3 regions of the Fusobacterium ulcerans genome follow, and region 2 is predicted to be linked to each of the others. Evidence: riboswitches for the same ligand, from Rfam matches in the RefSeq annotation. Region 2 holds a riboswitch; each other region holds the start of a gene.

Region 1 (6,968 bases), 730 kb from region 2:
TCTTAAAGGACAACAATTATCAATGTCTCCAGAATTAGCAAAAGAAATAGATGTTATTAAAGCTGAAACTAAATGTATCTTAAATAAAGTATTAGAATTAGGAGAAGGAGACTGGGCTGTTGGTGTAGTTAAAGCTTTCGAACAAGGTGTACTAGACGTTCCATTCGCTCCATCTAAATACAATGCAGGTAAAATGATGCCAGCTAGAGACAACGTAGGTAAAGTAAGATACCTAGCTGTTGGAAACGTACCATTAAGCAAAGAATTAGTAGACTTTAACCTAGCTCAATTAGAAGAAAGAGCTAAATTTGAAGGAAGACCAGTTGGATTCCAAATGACTGTTGATGATATATTCGCAGTAGGAAAAGGAACTCTTATTGGAAGACCTGAAACTGAACATATGAAAAACAATTAATTCGATTAACGAATAAAATTTGTAGAAATCATAGTATAAAATTGATATGATAAATGCAAAATAATTTAGAAAATCAATTTTTAAATGTTGGTTGCAATTATGTTGGAAATAGATTATATATTTAATTAGGAAGAAAGTGGGAATTGCAAAATTCCCACACAATTTAAAATCTTAGGAGGCTTAATTATGAAAATTGTAGATGTAGTATGTTCTGCAGGAAAAACAGGATTCTATTTTGATGACCAAAGAGCAATAAAAGCAGGAGCTGGACATGATGGTATGTTCTATCTAGGAACTCCAGTAACACCAGGATTCAAATCAATCAGACAAGCAGGAGAAGCTATCTCTGTTTTACTAGTTCTTGAAGATGGACAAGTTGCTCATGGAGACTGTGCTGCTGTTCAATACTCAGGTGCGGGAGGAAGAGATCCTTTATTCCTAGCAAAAGACTTTATTCCAGTAATCCAAAAAGAAATCGCTCCAAAATTAATAGGAAGAGAACTTGATAACTTCAAATCTCTTGCTGAAGAATTTGATGCATTAGAAGTTAATGGAAAAAGATTACATACTGCAATAAGATATGGAATCACTCAAGCTTTACTTGATGGTGTTGCAAAAGCTAGAAAAGTAACTTTAGCTGAAGTTATTAAAGCTGACTACAATACAGGATTAGAAATCACTAAGAGACCTATATTCACTCAATCAGGAGACGACAGATATGTTGCTGCTGACAAAATGATAATCAAAGAAGCTGACGTTTTACCTCACGCTTTGATTAACAATGTAAAAGAAAAATTAGGATTACACGGGGAAATCTTACTTGACTATGTAAAATGGTTAAGAGACAGAATCATTTCTCAAAGAACTGATGCTGACTATTCTCCAATATTCCACATAGACGTTTATGGAACTATCGGTGCTGCATTTGATTGTGACACTAAAAAAATGGCTGACTACATTGCTACATTAGTAGAAGCTGCAAAACCATTCAAATTAAGAATAGAAGGACCTATGGACGTTGAAGACAGAGATAAACAAATCGAAGCTCTTGCTGCTTTAACTGCTGAAGTAGACGCTAGAGGAATTGCAGTTGAATTAGTTGCTGACGAATGGTGTAATACATTAGAAGATATTAAATTGTTCGCTGACAAAAAAGCTGGACATGTAGTTCAAATCAAAACTCCAGACCTTGGAGGAGTAAACAACATAGCTGATGCAATTCTTTACTGTAACAAAGTAGGAATCGGATCATACTGTGGAGGAACTTGTAACGAAACTAACAGATCTGCTGAAGTTACTACTAACATCGGTATGGCTTGTGGAGCTCTTCAAGTTCTTGCTAAACCAGGAATGGGTGTTGACGAAGGATACATGATCGTATTCAACGAAATGTCTAGAGTTGAAGCTTTAGTAAACAGAAGAAAGAAATAGTTTTCTTTTAAGAGTATAATTATAATTTATTTTGATTTTGAAAAAGGTAGTTATATGACTACCTTTTTCCTTTAATTAGCCCTAATGTTTATAGAGAATTTTATTTAGAATTTAATAATGAGGTGAATCAAATGACAATAAAGAAAGCTGCTAAATGTGGTACTCTAGAATCAAATGATATATTTGTGATTCTAACTCCAGCTGAAAGCGGAATAGAAATTGAATTAGAAAGTACTGTGGAAAAACAATTTGGAGCTCATATAAGAGAAGTTATAAAAAATAAACTTGTAGAACTTGGGATTGATGGAGTAAAAGTTCAAGCTCAAGATAAGGGAGCTCTTGATTATACTGTCAGAGCAAGAATAGAAGCTGCTGTTGCTAGAGGATTATAATAATTATATTATTTTTTATATGAGAGGTGTTTATCGTGGAATTAAGAAGAACTATGTTATTTATGCCTGGAAATAACCCAGGAATGCTTCAAACAGCAGCTGTATTCGGTTCAGACGCTGTTATATTTGACTTGGAAGATGCTGTTGCATTAACAGAAAAAGATGCTGCAAGATATTTGATAAGTGAAGCTTTAAGAACAAATAAATATGATGATGTAGAAGTAGTAGTAAGAGTTAATCCTTTATCTACTCCATTTGCAGAAAAAGATATAGATGTAATAGCAAGATTGAAACCAGATGCTATACTTCTTCCAAAAGCTTGTCCTGAAGATATAGTTGTATTAGATAAAAAATTAAATGAAATAGAAAAAGAAATGGGATTTGAAGCAGGAAGTATAAAAATACACCCACTAGTAGAAACTACTTATGGAGTAGAAACAGTATATGAAACTATAAAATCAAGTCCAAGAGTAATTTCTGTTTTGTTAGGTGGAGAAGACCTTGCAGTTGATTTGGGAGTAAAAAGAACTAAATCATCAGACGAATTATTCTATGCAAGAACAAAAGTAGTAAATGCATGTAAAGCTTGTAAAGTAGATGCAATAGATACTCCATTTACAGATACAAATGACTATGAAGGATTAATGGCTGACTCATTAAAAGCAAAAATGTTAGGATTTACAGGAAAACTTGCTATAAACCCAAGACAAATAGATACAATCCATGCAGCTTACTGTCCATCACAAGCTGAAATCAATCATGCTTTAAGAGTAATAGCTGCTAAAGAAGAAGCTGCTAAAGAAGGTCTTGGAGTATTCTCATTAGATGGAAAAATGGTTGACCTTCCAATTATAAATAGAGCTATTCATACATTGGATGTTGCAAGACTTATTGGTCTAATAGATTAATCAATAATATGTGAGGTGTTTATAGATGAAAAATATTTTAGGAAGAGAAGTTCCTGATTTTATAGAAGGATACGGAAAAATCAATCATTATAATGGATATTTAGCAAATACAACTGGAGTAGTAAAAAAGAATTATAACTTTAAAACTGTAACTCCTAATGATAAAAAACTTCATACTGATTTTGAAAAATTAATGGATAAACTTCCATTAAAAGATGGAATGGTTGTATCTTTCCACCACCATTTAAGAAATGGAGATTATGTATTAAATTTAGTAATGGCAGAAATAGCAAAAAGAGGATATAAAGATGTAACATTAGTTGCAAGTTCTATATTCCCATGCCATAAACCAGTAGTAGAAATGATTGAAAAAGGAATAGTAACACAAATATATGCTGGATACATGTCAGGACCAGTTGCTCAGGCAATATCACAAGGTAAAATGCAAAAACCAGCAGTTATGCATACTCATGGTGGAAGAGCAAGAATAATGGAAACAGGAGAGGTTGAAGTAGATATAGCTTTTGTTGCAGCTCCAACTTCAGATGAATATGGAAATATAAATGGAGTAGATGGAAAATCAGCATGTGGAGCTTTAGGATATGCTCACTCAGATGTTGAAAATGCTAAATTAGTAGTAGCTATCACTGATAACTTAGTTCCATATCCAAATACAACAATAGAAATCAATCAAACTTTAATAGACTATGTATTAGTAGTAGATGCTATTGGAGATCCTAAAGGAATAGTATCTGGAACTACTCAGATCACTAAAAACCCAATAGGATTAAAAGTTGCTGATCTTACAGCTAAATTCATAGAGCAATCAGGATATTTAAAAGATGGAATGAGCTTCCAAACAGGTGCAGGAGGAATATCACTTGCAGTTGCAGCAGAAGTTAGAAATCTTATGAAATCAAAAAATATAGTAGGAAGTTTTGCTGCTGGAGGAATAACAGGATATATAGTTGATATGTATAAAGATGGACTTTTCAAAGCTCTATTTGATGTACAATGTTTTGACCTTAATGCAATCAAATCAGCAAAAGAAAATCCAAACCATATAAAAATGTCAGCAACAATGTATGCAAATGCAAATAATAAAGGTTCAGTAGTAAATATGCTTGATATAGTTATCCTAGGTGCAACAGAAATGGATACAAACTTCAACGTAAACGTAACTACAGGATCAGATGGAGTTATCATGGGAGGATCTGGAGGACACAGTGATACAGCAGCTGGATCAAAACTATGTATAATAGTTTCTCAATTAGTAAATGCAAGAATATCAGTAGTAAAAGACAGAATAACTACTGTAACAACTCCTGGAGAAACAGTAGATGTACTGGTAACAGAAAGAGGAATAGCAATTAATCCATTAAGAAAAGATCTAATAGAAAAATTCAAAAATTCTAATCTTCCAATCAAAACAATAGAAGAGCTAAAAGAAATAGCAGAAGCTATGACTGGAAAAGAAGAAGCAATAGAATTTGAGGATAAAGTAGTTGCTGTAGTGCAGTACAGAGACGGATCTATAGTGGATGTTGTAAGACAAGTAAAAAATAACTAAATAATTATTGACACAAATAGTAAAAAAATATATAATAAGGTGTAAATGATAAATATAAAGAATACCATCAAGAGAGATTGAGGGACTGGCCCGTTGAAATCTCAGCAACCTGCTTTTTAAGTGTGGTGCTAACTCCTGAGAGATGGAATATTGGATTTAACACTTAATCCCTTTCATCTGTCTGGTGAAAGGGATTTTTTTATCTTGACACATTAAATTATTAATATATTTTAAGGAGGAAAAATGAAAAATTTAACTTATTTCACATCAGAATTTGTATCACCTGGTCACCCAGATAAGGTATCAGATCAAATTTCAGACGCAGTAGTAGACGCATGTCTTGCTGATGATCCAAATTCAAGAGTAGCGTGTGAAGTATTTTGTACAACAGGACAGGTTGTTGTAGGAGGAGAAATCACAACTACTACATATATAGATATCCAAGACATTGTAAGAAGTAAAATTGATGAAATCGGATATAAAGAAGGAATGGGATTCGATTCTAACTGTGGAGTATTAAGTGCTATCCATGCTCAATCACCAGATATAGCTATGGGAGTAGATATTGGAGGAGCAGGAGACCAAGGTATAATGTTTGGAGGAGCTGTAAAAGAAACTCCAGAATTAATGCCGTTAGCTCTTGTATTAGCTAGAGAAATATTAGTGAAACTTACTAAAATGACTAGAGCAAAAGAACTTCCATGGGCAAGACCAGATGCAAAATCACAAGTAACTTTAGCTTATGATGAAAATGGAAAGATAGATCACGTTGATACAGTAGTAGTGTCTGTACAACATAATCCAGATGTAACTCAAGCTCAAATAAAAGAAGAAGTAATAGAAAAAGTAGTAAAACCAGTATTGAGATCTTATGGGCTTGATCCTGATCAAGTAAAACATTTCCATATCAATCCAACAGGAAGATTTGTAATTGGAGGACCACACGGAGATACAGGAGTAACTGGAAGAAAAATAATAGTAGATACATATGGAGGATTCTTTAGACATGGTGGAGGAGCTTTCTCTGGAAAAGACCCTTCAAAAGTAGATAGATCAGCAGCTTATGCAGCAAGATGGGTTGCAAAAAATATAGTTGCAGCAGACCTTGCAGATAAATGTGAAATCCAATTATCATATGCAATAGGAGTTGTAGAACCAACATCAGTAAAAGTAGATACATTTGGAACTGGAAAAGTAGATGAATTTGAATTAGCAGAAGCTGTTAAAAAAGTATTTGATCTAACACCAAGAGGGATAGAAAGAGCACTTGAATTGAGAAGTGGAAAATTCAAATATCAAGATCTTGCAGCATTTGGACATATAGGAAGAACTGATTTAGATATTCCATGGGAAAAACTTGATAAAGTAGAAGAATTAAAAAAAGCTTTAAATAAATAGTAAAAAAGAGAGGGATCAAAAATTTGAAATTATGTTTCAGATTTTTGATCTTTTTTTGTAGAAATAAAATAACATAAAGCTGGATATTAATATAAGTATGTCTTTAGATGTTGAAAAATCAATACTTAGAGAGACACTTTTTTTATTATAAAAAAGCTTTTAAGGTGCAAAAATATTGACACTTTTTATGTCTGATGTTATACTTTTAAGGTATAAGTAAACACTAAGGAGATAATAATGGAAAAATTAAAAAAGAAAGCAATAAGTTTAGAAGCTTTTATATGTCTGGGATTATTAGCTGGATCTTTTATAACAACTGCTAAAATAATGGGACCTGTGAATATGATAAATACTGTAATGGGAACGGCACATGATCTTCTGATAAACACAGTATTCTTTATAATGGGAGTTGCAGTATTAGCAGGAGCTCTTTCAGAAATATTATCTGAATTTGGAGTGATATCCCTGATAAATAAATTGCTTTATTTTGTAATTTATCCTTTGTATAGATTGCCAGGAGCTTCAGCATTAGCAATAGTGACAACATATATATCAGATAATCCAGCTGTACTTAGTTTAGCAGCAAATAAAGAATTTAGAAAATATTTTAAGAACTATCAGTTTACAGCTCTTACTAACTTGGGAACATCTTTTGGGATGGGATTCATAGTATCAGCATTTATGGTGGCACAAGGTGGACTTATGAAAGAAAATCTTTTTAAGGCAGTCCTTATAGGAAATCTTGGAGCAGTGGTAGGAAGTATAATAAGTGTAAATTTAATGCTGCATTATAGTAAAAAATATTTTAAAAGTATAGGAGAATCAGAAGAAGAAAAGGAAATAGAAAAATTTGT
Region 2 (6,968 bases):
CATAAGCCGCTTTTTATTAGCTGCCATGTTTTTTTTGCTCACAAGAGCTACAATTGTCTCTATATTCATCATAGAACTGGCATATGAATTGTAGAAACTGAAATTTTCTACACTGTTGATTATAACCTTATCAACTCCCTGTGCAATTGGAGAAGTATAAAAATCAGTGAATGATATTATTTTGGCTCCAGCATCCCTTGCTATTTGAACAGCAAATTTTGTATTTCCAGAATAACGGTTAAAAGATATGGCAACAACTACATCATTTTTTCCAAGATCAATGAGTCTGTCAACAATAGGTCCATTATTATTTAAGACGAAAACATCAGGTCTTATACATGAAAGCATTATTCCAAATGTAGAGGCAAGCCCTGCACAAGCACGATATCCTACAATGAATACTCTCTTTGCTTTTGAAATTATATCAGCACTTTCTATAAACTTTTTGTCTTCTTTACTGGAGATATCAGCAGTAATATTTTTTAATACATTCTGTCGGAAAGCTTTAATCAATTCAATATCAGAAAGTTTATCATATTGTTCTATCTTTTCATAAGGAATTTCATTTGCATCAAGAGATGGTTCCTGCTCAGCTATTTCCATTTGTAAAGCTTTTTTAAATGCTGAAAAATTTTCAAAGCCAATTTTTTTTGATAATCTCACAACAGATGAAGGGCTGACATTAAGAAGTTCAGCTATTTCGTTAGAGGTAAGAAAACAGGCTGTTTTCTTATTACGAAGTATATAATCTAATATTATTTTATCTTTATTGGTAAGATCAGATTTGTATGAAGAATTTTCAATAGTAGTTTTCATAAGATTACTCCTGTTAGAATTATTATAACAATATTTTAGAGTGCTGAAAGAGTAATGTCAATGATAATTTTATTGACAAAGAAATCTTATGGTGTTAAAATGATTTTGAAAAACCAAAATAAAATTAATAATGATTATATAAAATCTAACGAAGGATAAATTATGAAAAAAATGACAGAGGGAAATGTAACAAAAAATATTTTTTTCTTCACAATTCCTATATTTCTGGGAAATATTTTTCAGCAGATGTACAATACTGCTGATGCAGTAATAGTAGGAAGATTTAGTGGAAAAGAAGCCTTAGCCGCAGTAGGAACAGCTGGCCCTATAATGAATATACTGATATTTTTTGTTGTTGGGTTTTCATTGGGATCTGCTATACTTATGGCTGAATTTTATGGTGCTGAAGATATAGAAAAATTAAAAAAAGAGATAGCTACAACAATAAAAGCAGGAGCAGTTTTTATTTTTTTACTTTCTGCTGTGGCATTATTCAGCGTAAAATATATACTTATTTTAATGAATACCCCCATAGAAATAATGGAAATGGCAGAGGGATATTTGAGAATAATAATAATAGGGTTGATATTTTCCTTTCTCTACAATATATTGTCTGCTGAGATGAGGGCAGTTGGAGATTCAAAGACGCCATTGGGAATACTTGTAATAGCAGTTGTTTTAAATATTGAGTTAGATATATATTTTATAAAAAATTTAGGAATGGGAGTAAAGGGTGCAGCTTATGCAACTGTAATATCTCAAATAGCAGCTGTTGTTATTTCCCTTTTAAATATTTATTTCAGAATGCCTGTTCTTAGATTAACTTTAAAAGAGTTTGCGATAGATCTGACTTTATTGAAAAAAACTATGTCATATAGCTTGTCTTATGCAGTTCAACAGACTATAATTTTTACAGGAGCTGTATTTGTACAGGGAGCAGTAAATCCTTTGGGAATCGATTCAATAGCTGCTTTTAATTCTGGAAGCAGAATAGATGGGTTTATACTTACACCAGGAGACAGTATGGGAGCAGCTCTTACTACTTTTATTTCTCAAAATAGAGGAGCTGGAAAAGATGAAAGAATATTTAAAGGGTTTAAAAGTGCCTTAACAATGTCATTGCTTTATTGCGTTGCAACTGCAATACTTATATTTATTTTTTCAGGTTCAATAATGAAAATATTTATTGAATCATCAGAAACAGAAGCTATATTTTTAGGAAGAACATATTTAAAAACAATAGCATTCTTCTATATACTTACAGCTTTATGCAATACTCTGCAAGGTTTTTTCAGGGGATTCGGAAGAATGGATGTGACTCTTATAGCAACATTTATTCAAATTCCTATTAGAGTAGTCTTGTCATACATGCTTACAAAATATATGGGAATATCAGGAGTAGCTGTTGGAATGGGAATAGGCTGGATATTTATGGCGTCATATGAAGGATATTTATATATGAGATACAGAAACAGAAGGAGGGAATTAAATGGAGTACATATTTGAGAAAAAAGAAGATTGCTGTGGGTGCACTGCTTGTTATAATATCTGTCCTAAAGAAGCGATAAAAATGGAACCTGACAGAGAGGGATTTCTATATCCTAAAATTGATCAGTCACTGTGTATAGATTGTCAATTATGTAAAAAAGTCTGCCCTGTTATAAATGAAAAATCTCTAAAAAATAAAATAGAAGGAGATTTTTATCTATCAAAGCACAAAAGTGAGGATACACTTAAAAATTCTACCTCTGGAGGAGCATTTACAGCTATTTCAGATGTTTTCTTAAAAGAGGGTGGAATAATATGTGGAGTTGATTTTGATGATAACTTTTGTGTAGTACATGAAATGGCAGAAACAAAAGAAGGAAGAGATAGATTTAGATTTTCCAAGTATGTACAGAGTAGATTAGGTGATATTTTTCCTAAAATAAAAGAGAAATTGGCAGAAGGAAGAAAAGTCTTATTTTCTGGAACTCCATGTCAATGTGCAGGACTTAAAGCTTTTATAGGAAATACACCATTGAGAGAAAATCTATATATTTGCGACCTTATATGTCACAGTGTCACAAGTCCTTTTATTTGGGAAGAACTGAAAAAAGTACTGGAAAAAGAAAATGGGGGGACTATTGATGAAGTTCATTTTAGAACTAAAAAATTAGACTGGAACAGAACCAACAGCAACAAATCTTTTCATTTTTCTACAACTGCAATGAATGAAGTCCAAGGAGATGAGAGATTTTATAAAATGTTCTTTGGGCTGCTTTCAATAAGCCGTCCATCTTGTTCAGCATGTAGATTTACTGACACTCTTAGAGTTTCTGATATAACAATAGCAGATTATTTTGGAATAGAGGAATTTGCTCCAGAAAAATATGATAAGAGAGGACTTTCATTAGTTATTGTCAACAATGAAAAAGGAGAAGAGATTCTTAATAAAATGAAAAATGATATGGAAATGGAGAAAAGGAAAAGTTCAGAATCTGTGAAACATCAGCAGAGATTGAGCTACCCAATATCTTATCCTGAAACTAGAGGAGAATTTTGGGATAGCGTCATTGAATTAGGGCTGGAAGAGGCAATGAAAAAATATAATATATTTAAATAAAAGCTCCCCTGTTTCATCTCAGTAATTAAGCAGTTAAAAATCAACTGCTTAATTACTGGAAATTTGCTTTGTTCAAACTACATTTTACCTGCTTTATTAATTACAAAAATTTTTCTGATTTCCAAAATATAATCTAGCTTTTGACCACTGATTAATCAGTAAGATATAAAAGAAAAGGTTAGATTATTTTTTATTATTAAGTATATACATATAATCTTCGATGGTATCAATATCTTTAAACTCCTCTTTTGAAGAAAACTTAACAAGATTGATAACTGGAGTCTTTTTAATAATAGTTTTCCCTCCAGTGTCTCCTTCCAATTTCAATAGTTCAGCTTTTTTATCTTCTGGAAAAAATACAGGGGAAAATCTATCTTCTTCAACTGTTGGGATAGTTATAAGATTAGTTTTCTGAAATTCATAATAGAGATTTAAAATTGTATCCTCAGTCAGCAGAGGCTGATCTCCAGGGAAAAAGGCTATCCCCTCTCCAAAAGAATTTTCTGTACCAAGCTTTATACTTTCACTCTGCCCAAGATCAGCAAAAGAGTTATAGCAATATTTAAAATTATATTTATCAGCAAGATCTTCAACCCATTCCTCTCTTCCGCAGATAATAACCTCATTAAAAGGGATATGAGAAATTTTCTCTAAGGTTGCTTCTAAAAGAGTTCTCCCTTTGTATGAGAGAGACAGTTTATTTTTTCCCATTCTTTTAGAAAAACCAGAAGCCATAACAACAGCATCTAATTTTTTAAAAGGATAAATCATTTTTTCTTTAAGACTTCCTATAAATATTTTTGGCAGAAAACTATTTTCAGATAATTTATATGCTGTTTTTATAGCTGCTTGGAATTTAGAGAGATAATTTTCTCCATCAATTCCATTAAAAAAAAGATATTTTTCTGAATCTTTACTGGAATTTTTAAAATAATCAGCTGATAAAATATATCTTTGTAAAAAATCAGAAGTTATTTTTTTATTTATATCCTTTGGAAATTTTTCTTTTAGAAGCTTAAATCTATGAATATTTTCTTCGGAAATATTTAAATCAAGTATATCCATATTGATTACTCCAATTATTTTTGTAGAAAATTCAGGAATACAAGGCTCATAATCATTCCATTCTTTTAATAATTTTTCCTTTGCTCCATCTCCCTCTATTAAAACAAAATCATAATTTTTTCTCATATTATTTATCTCGCCATAAGGCAGAGAGTGAAGTTTATCATCTTCTATTCTGCTCCCAGCCACAGTTATATTTTTGTTTTTTCCAGTAGATATATTATTCCCAATAATAAGTGATTCATATTTTTCTTCAAAGGGGCAGTAAATTTTTGTAGTGGTAGTTACAAGAACTTTTCCATATTCAGAAAGTTTTTCTGCAAGAAAAAATAGAAGAGAAGTTTTTCCACCTGCTCCTGTTATGGTTATTACATCATTTTTTATAATATTAAAATATTTAAAAGTCATAACTTCCTCCAGTTTATTTAGCTTTATATAGTATTGTATATGAAATTTTTTTTCCAGTCTATAAAAATTTTAAAAAATGTATTGACATAAATTGAAAAAAGTTATAATATACTCCTAACAAATGAATCAACCATCAAGAGAGACTGAGGGACTGGCCCTGTGATGTTTCAGCAACCTGCCGTTATGGTGTGGTGCTAATTCCAGACAGATGGATAGACTAATAAAATTAGTGTAATTTATCTCTATTCCTTGATGGCAGTAGAGATTTTTTTTTACTCAAATATAGATATGGAGGAGCACAGGAATGATCAAAATAGAAAAAATCAACAAAGTATACTCTAATGGCTTTCATGCAGTAAAAGATGTCAGCCTTGAAGTAAAAAAAGGGGATATATTTGGGATAATAGGTCTAAGCGGAGCAGGTAAATCTTCCCTCATCAGACTTTTAAACAGATTAGAGGAACCTACGAGTGGAAGTATAGTAATAGATGGAGTAGATATAACAAAACTTTCTAAAGATGAACTCTTAGAGAGAAGAAAAAAAATAGGAATGATATTCCAGCATTTTAATCTTTTAGCATCAAGAACAGTTGGAGAAAATGTGGCATTTGCACTGGAGATAGCTGGCTGGGATAAAGCGAAAATGAAAGACAGGGTAAGGGAGCTTCTGGAAGTAGTAGAACTTTCAGATAAAATAGATTCATACCCTAGTCAGTTGAGTGGAGGACAGAAACAAAGGGTGGCAATAGCAAGAGCCTTAGCTAATAACCCTGATATACTTTTATCAGATGAGGCTACATCAGCTCTTGACCCTAAAACTACAAACTCTATATTGGAACTTATAAAAAATATCCAGCATAAATTTGGACTTACAGTAGTTATGATAACTCACCAGATGGAAGTTATCAGAGATATCTGTAACAGAGTAGCAGTAATGTCTGACGGAGAAATAGTCGAAACAGGGGGAGTACACCATATCTTTTCAAACCCTCAGGCAGAAATAACAAAAGAGCTTATCTCTTATCTTCCAAGCACAGAAGAAAGAGGAGTAGAGATAATGAAAACAAAAGGAAAGTATATAGTAAAACTTAAATTCTTAGGAACTATAGCAGAAGAACCAATAATATCACAGGCACTGAGAAAATTTGATATAGATTTCAGTATAATTGGAGGATCGATAGATCATCTTTCTACAATGAAAGTAGGACATCTGTTTATTGAATTGTCAGGAGATATGGAGCAGCAGCAGGAAGCAATAGAATGGTTCAATGAATCAGGAGTTATAGTAGAGGTGATTTATAATGGTATTTAGTATGATTTTAGATTCGACATTGGAAACATTGTACATGGTATTTTTCTCAACATTCTTCTCATTGCTCATGGGATTCCCAATAGGAATACTTTTAGTAATTACTAAAGAGGGAAATATTTTAGAAAAACCTAAATTAAATAAAGTTCTTGAAATTATAATCAACACTTTGAGGTCATTTCCTTTTATCATTTTAATGATTTGTCTGTTTCCTCTTTCAAGGATAATAGTAGGGACAACAATAGGAAGTACAGCAGCAATAGTTCCATTATCAATATCAGCAGCACCATTTGTTGCAAGAATGATAGAGGGAGCATTGAATGAAGTTGACAGAGGGCTTATTGAGGCAAGCTCAAGTATGGGAGCAAGTAATTCTACAATAATATGGAAAGTGATGATTCCTGAAACTATGCCTCATATCATACATGGAATAACAGTTACAGTAATAAGCTTGATAGGATTCTCAGCAATGGCAGGAACTATCGGTGCTGGAGGACTTGGAGATCTGGCTATAAGATTCGGATATCAGAGATTCAAGACAGATATAATGATATACTCAGTAATCGTTATAATTCTTCTGGTACAGGTACTACAATCATTAGGAAACTATCTTGTATATAGAGCAAAAAAGAACAGATAAAAAAATTAAATTATAAAGGGAGTGAATATTTATGAAAAGATCATTAAAAACATTATTAGCAGCAGCATTTGTATTGGTAGGAACAACAATATTCGCAGGGGAATTGAAAGTCGGAGCAACACCTG
Region 3 (5,582 bases), 740 kb from region 2:
TATTTAAAATTATTTCAAATCAAAATAAAAACTCTTTGGATTGGAAATATAAATACCACATACAGTACTCAGTGGAGACATAGCAAAATTATTAGTAAGATATGCTCCTGTTCTTTCACCTTCAGTGATTTCGAAAATAGTTTTCTTGATAGAATGATCTGGAATAGATGAATAACCTATAGCAGGTCTGATATTAGGCAGCCAGATATTTTCTTCTTTCAAATAATTTTCCATAAATTCAGAAGCAGCTTCAGCAATTCTTGTAAGAAGAATGCTTTCCATTATGCTCATATAGTTGTCTTCATCAAATAGAGAGCTGTTTACTGAAATAATAAAAGTCCCTATAAAGTCATTTTCATTGAAAAAATCACTTATTCCAATATCATTATTTTTTACTTCCCCTCTTATAAAAGAGATAGACCAATTTTTATCACTATCTTTTATTGTTAAATTATCAGAATCTTTTGTGCAAGGGAAAATTCCAAAAGCACATTTGACCTTTATATCATTTTCTTTCATTTTTTCTAAAATATACTTAGCATCATTTAGTGTATTTTCTTCTAAAGGTGTATTTTTTACTTTCATATTATGAAGAAGAAAATTCCAGTTAATATATTTTTCAATCTTTTGCAGAGGAAATTCTATATATTGTTTTCCTAATTGTTTAGGAGCTATAACTTCTGAAGTAAAATCTTCTTTAGGAGATACTGATATTTTAGAAGTGTCTTTTTTATTATTCAAATATACTTTGCATAACTCTCTGAGTTCTTTTGTTTTTTCAGTTATAAATAAATCTCTGTCACCATAAATCAACTTATTTATTATTGTAAGAGTATCTAAAGCATCTGTAGTATGAAAAGTTTTTCCTTGATAAAATGGCTCTAATTTTACAGCAGTATGCAATTTAGAAGTAGCTGCTCCTGCAATTAATACAGGGATAGAAAGTTTGCTGATGTCTAAAAGAGAAAGAATCTTTTTCATTTCTTTTAATGAAGGACTGATAAGACCGCTTAATGTAATGATATCCACATTGTTTTTTACAGCTTCTTCAAGTATTTTTTCTTTGCTTACCATTACCCCTAAGTCTATCACTTCATAACCATTGCATTTCAAAACTGTTCCAGCAATATTTTTACCAATATCATGAACATCTCCATCTACAGTAGCCATAAGAACTTTGCCTTTTATTCCTATATTGGCTTCTATTTTCATATGAGGTTTCAAAATATCAACAGCTCTGTTCATAACACTTGCTGATCTTATAAGCTGTGGAAGGTATAGTTCTCCCTTTTCAAAAAGAACACCTATTTTATCCATACCTTTCATCAGAATATTTTGTATAATATCTAAAGGTGTCATAGTTTCCATAGCAGTATTTATATCTGTATCAAAAGTTGTACTGCCTCCGTAAATAAGAGCATTTTCTATTCTGTCCTTTAAAGAATCAAAATCATTCTTTATTATTTTAGGAGCAGAGGAGCTGTTCTTTTTAAGAAGATCAGAGGCATTTTTTAATTTTACAGCAAGTTCCAATATAGAATCAAGAGAATCCTCTTCTCCGTTTATTAAGGATAGGATTGTATTTTTTTCTTCTGAAGTAAGCTGAGGAGCTTTCTCACCAGGATTCATTATAGCAAAATTCATTCCTTTTTCTTTTGCATTTTCAATAAACAAAGAGTGTATAGCTGCTCTCAAAGGATTGTTTCCTCTGAAGGCAAAGGATAAATTGCTAAGTCCTCCAGTGATACTGCATTGAGGAAGATTTTCTTTTATCCATTGAACTGTTTTTATAAAATTCAGCCCATTATATCTGTCATCTTCACTTCCAGTACCTATAGTCAGTATATTTGGATCAAAAGCTATATCTGAGCTGGGAACTCCTTCTTCAGCCAATATTTTATATGAACGATTGCAGATTTCTACCTTTCTTTCATAAGAGACTCCCTGCCCATTTTCATCAAAAGCCATAACAACCATAGCAGCACCATATTTTTTTATTATTCTGGCTTTTTTTCTGAAAGCTTCTTCTCCCTCTTTTAGAGAGATGGAATTTACTATTGATTTTCCAGCTATGTTTTTTAAGGCAGTTTCAATAGTGAAAAAGTCTGATGAATCTATCATTATAGAAATTTTTGAGACTATGGGATCATTTTGAATTATTCTTAAAAATCTTTCCATTTCCTCATGAGGTATCAACAGCCCGTCATCAAGGTTGATATCCAGTACAGCAGCTCCTTTTTCTATTTGTGAACGAGCTATTTCTAAAGCTTTTATATAGTTTTTTTCTTCAATCAATGTTTTGAAAATTTTAGAACCAGCTACATTATTTCTTTCTCCAACTATTGTGAATTTATTGCTGAAATCATATATTTCATTTCCAGAGAGAAAATATCTATTTTCTTTCGAAACTGGAAGTCTAGGTTCTTTGTCTTTTACTAAATCAGCTATTGCTTTTATGTGCGAAAAATGTGTTCCACAGCATCCACCAAGAATATTTACCTTTTTTTCATCTACTAATTCTTTTAAATATCCAGCAGTTATCTCAGGAGTCTCCTCATATTCTCCCTCTTCATTAGGAAGTCCAGCATTAGGATAGAGAGAAATATATTTATCTGTAAAAGAAGCTATTCTTTTTATCATTGGAATAAGATCCCTTGCTCCAAAAGAACAGTTAAGACCAAAGGAAATAATTGAAGGTCTGTCCAAAGCTGTAATTAAAGATTCTATGCTCTGTCCTGAGAAAATTTTTCCCTGTCTGTTTACAGTTGCAGATATCATAATTGGAAGCTGTATATTCTTTTTTTCAAAAAGTTCCTCGGCAGCTACAAGGGCAGCCTTGGCACTTAGTCCATCAAATATAGTCTCTATCAAGAGGCAATCTACACCGCCATCTATGACCCCTTCTATCTGCTCAGAATAGATTTTTTTCATCTGATCAAAGTTAATTTCTCTTTCATAGGGAACATCTCCCATTGGAAGAGAAAGACTTTTGCTTGTAGGACCAATAGAACCAGCAACATATATTTTCTTCCCAGAAGTTTTATAAAAATTATCTGCTGTTTCTCTAGCCAGTTCAGCTCCTTTTTTTGAAAGAGTGTAAGACATATCTTCTATTTCATAATCTTTCAGAGATATTCTGTTGCAGTTGAATGAGTTTGTTTCTATAATGTCAGCACCAGCTTCAATATACTTAGTGTGTATCTCTTTTATTACATCAGGTCTTGTTATATTCAGGATTTCATTGCAGCCTTTTTTACCTTGAAAATCTTCATCAGTAAGATTATATTTTTGGATAGCTGTTCCAGTAGCTCCATCTAATACAAGTACTCTTTTTTTCAGTTCATTTATCATTATCTGCTACCTCCAGAAATTTCTCTTATATGTGCTATATTTGCCATTATTTTTTTAGCTGTATCTACTTTATTCATAGTATACAGGTGTATTCCATCAATGTCGGAAGTTATTAAATCTATAATCTGCTCTGTTGCATATGCAGTTCCAGCCTCTTTCAATGCTTTAGGATTATCCTCATATCTGTTTAATATTTTTTGAAATTTTTCAGGGATGCTGCATCCACACATTGAAGTTATTTTTCTGATCTGCTTTGCATTAGCAACAGGCATTATTCCAGCAACTAATGGAACATTTATTTGAAGCTTATCCACTTTATCTCTGAAACGATAGAAAGATTCGTTATCAAAGAATATTTGAGAGATAAGAAAATCAGTTCCAGAATCTACTTTTGTTTTTAAGTTAAAGAGATCCAGAAGATCATTTGTCTCCTGATGCCCCTCAGGATAATATGCCCCTCCTATTGAAAAATCCTTTCTTCCCTTTACATAAGAAATAAGATCCTGTGCATATTTAAAATCCCCCTCTTCAACAGGAAGTCCATCTTTAGGCTTGTCTCCCCTCAAAGCAAGAATATTTTCTATATTATTTTTTCTTAACTGTTCTAATATATCATCAATTTCATTTGCCTTAGCTCCAAGACAAGTGAGGTGTGCCAGAGCTTCTATTTTATTATCATTCTTAATCTTTGATGCAATCTCTACTGTTCTTCCTCTAGTTGCTCCCCCAGCTCCATATGTGACGCTCATGAAGTCAGGCTGTAATTTTGCCAGCTCATCAATGGAAGAATAAACATCCTCTAAAGAATATATAGTGTTTGGTGGAAATACTTCAAAGGATACAACTGTTTTTTTGTTTTTAAATAATTCTGAAATTTTCATCTGCTCATCTCCTGTTTGAATCCAATAAAAAAAGCTTTTTCCACCTGATAGATGAAAAAAGCTTAAAATTTCTAGAATCTAAACCATCTATCAGGAATTAGCACCACGCTTACATTTAAAGCAGGTTGCTGAGATATCAAAGGGCCTGTCCCTCCATCTCTCTCTATGGACTTAATTATTTCATGAATTGTATCATATTCAAAAATTATTGTCAATAGAGGAAAAATATAAGATTGAGCTTTTGTCTTTATGCAATAGGGGAAAAATATGGTATAATTCTTATTGAAGAATACAGAAAAAGGAGCAGATATGAGCGGAGTTATTTTAAAAAATATTGAAAAAGTATATCCAAACGGCTTTAAGGCTGTTCATGGAATAGATTTAGAGATAAAGCCGGGAGAATTTATGGTGCTTGTAGGTCCTTCTGGCTGTGCCAAGTCAACTATGCTTAGAATGATAGCTGGACTGGAGGAAATAACAGAGGGAGAATTATGGATAGAGGGAAAACTAGCCAATAAGCTTCCTCCTAAAGACAGAGGTATAGCCATGGTATTTCAAAACTATGCTCTTTATCCTCATATGACTACTTATGAAAATATGGCCTTTGGATTGAAAATGGCAAAATTTCCTAAAAAAGAGATAGATAAAAGAGTGAGGGAAACTGCTGAAAGATTGGAAATAAGCGATATTTTAGATAGAAAGCCTAAAGAGATGTCAGGTGGACAGAAGCAGAGAGTGGCCTTAGGAAGAGCCATAGTAAGAGAGCCTAAAGTATTTCTTTTTGATGAACCTCTTTCTAATCTGGATGCTAAGTTAAGAGTGTCTATGAGAGTAAGGATAACACAGCTCCATAAGGAACTTCTCAGTGAAGGAAAAGAAACTATGATGATATATGTAACTCATGATCAGGTAGAAGCAATGACTATGGGAGATAGAATATGTGTACTCAATAAGGGAAAAGTTATGCAGGTAGATACGCCTATGAACATATACAATTTTCCTGTAAATAAATTTGTAGCAGGGTTTATCGGGTCACCAGCTATGAACATAGTTGAAGGAGAACTTCTGGAAAAAAATGGAGAAGTTCTAGTAAAGCTGGATACTGATACCTATTTAATTTTGGATAAAGAAAAAGCTGAAAAAGCAAAAAATAATATTGGAGAAAAAATCTGGTTTGGAATAAGACCAGAAAATATAAAAGTTTCAGATGAAAACAGTCAGGAAAAAAATAGAGCCCAGGGTGTAGTAAGTGTTGTTGAAAACATGGGAAATGAAGTATATATATATTTCAAAATAGGAGAAAAGGAGTTTACAGCAAGGGCTTCAACAGATGTAATTAAAAACATTTCA

Evidence for each region. Region 2 has a riboswitch for S-adenosylmethionine ahead of C4N20_RS04430 (methionine ABC transporter ATP-binding protein). Riboswitches for the same ligand answer to the same signal wherever they lie in the genome.
Region 1: another riboswitch for S-adenosylmethionine. It lies ahead of metK (methionine adenosyltransferase); the one in region 2 lies ahead of C4N20_RS04430 (methionine ABC transporter ATP-binding protein).
Region 3: another riboswitch for S-adenosylmethionine. It lies ahead of metF (methylenetetrahydrofolate reductase [NAD(P)H]); the one in region 2 lies ahead of C4N20_RS04430 (methionine ABC transporter ATP-binding protein).

What each region holds. Positions count from the first base shown of each region.
Region 1 is NZ_CP028105.1:239,925-246,892, reverse strand. Features, by position in the region: gene C4N20_RS01150 (methylaspartate mutase subunit E) at 1-415, shown strand, start outside; gene C4N20_RS01145 (methylaspartate ammonia-lyase) at 602-1,846, shown strand; gene citD (citrate lyase acyl carrier protein) at 1,978-2,238, shown strand; gene C4N20_RS01135 (HpcH/HpaI aldolase/citrate lyase family protein) at 2,274-3,146, shown strand; gene citF (citrate lyase subunit alpha) at 3,172-4,716, shown strand; SAM riboswitch class I at 4,778-4,865, shown strand; gene metK (methionine adenosyltransferase) at 4,960-6,114, shown strand; gene C4N20_RS01120 (CD0519/CD1768 family membrane protein) at 6,352-6,968, shown strand, end outside.
Region 2 is NZ_CP028105.1:970,542-977,509, reverse strand. Features, by position in the region: gene C4N20_RS04450 (MurR/RpiR family transcriptional regulator) at 1-816, opposite strand, end outside; gene C4N20_RS04445 (MATE family efflux transporter) at 979-2,322, shown strand; gene C4N20_RS04440 (Coenzyme F420 hydrogenase/dehydrogenase, beta subunit C-terminal domain) at 2,306-3,421, shown strand; gene yqeC (selenium cofactor biosynthesis protein YqeC) at 3,605-4,894, opposite strand; SAM riboswitch class I at 5,022-5,109, shown strand; gene C4N20_RS04430 (methionine ABC transporter ATP-binding protein) at 5,199-6,206, shown strand; gene C4N20_RS04425 (methionine ABC transporter permease) at 6,196-6,843, shown strand; gene C4N20_RS04420 (MetQ/NlpA family ABC transporter substrate-binding protein) at 6,875-6,968, shown strand, end outside.
Region 3 is NZ_CP028105.1:231,573-237,154, reverse strand. Features, by position in the region: gene metH (methionine synthase) at 10-3,351, opposite strand; gene metF (methylenetetrahydrofolate reductase [NAD(P)H]) at 3,351-4,232, opposite strand; SAM riboswitch class I at 4,313-4,404, opposite strand; gene C4N20_RS01090 (ABC transporter ATP-binding protein) at 4,542-5,582, shown strand, end outside.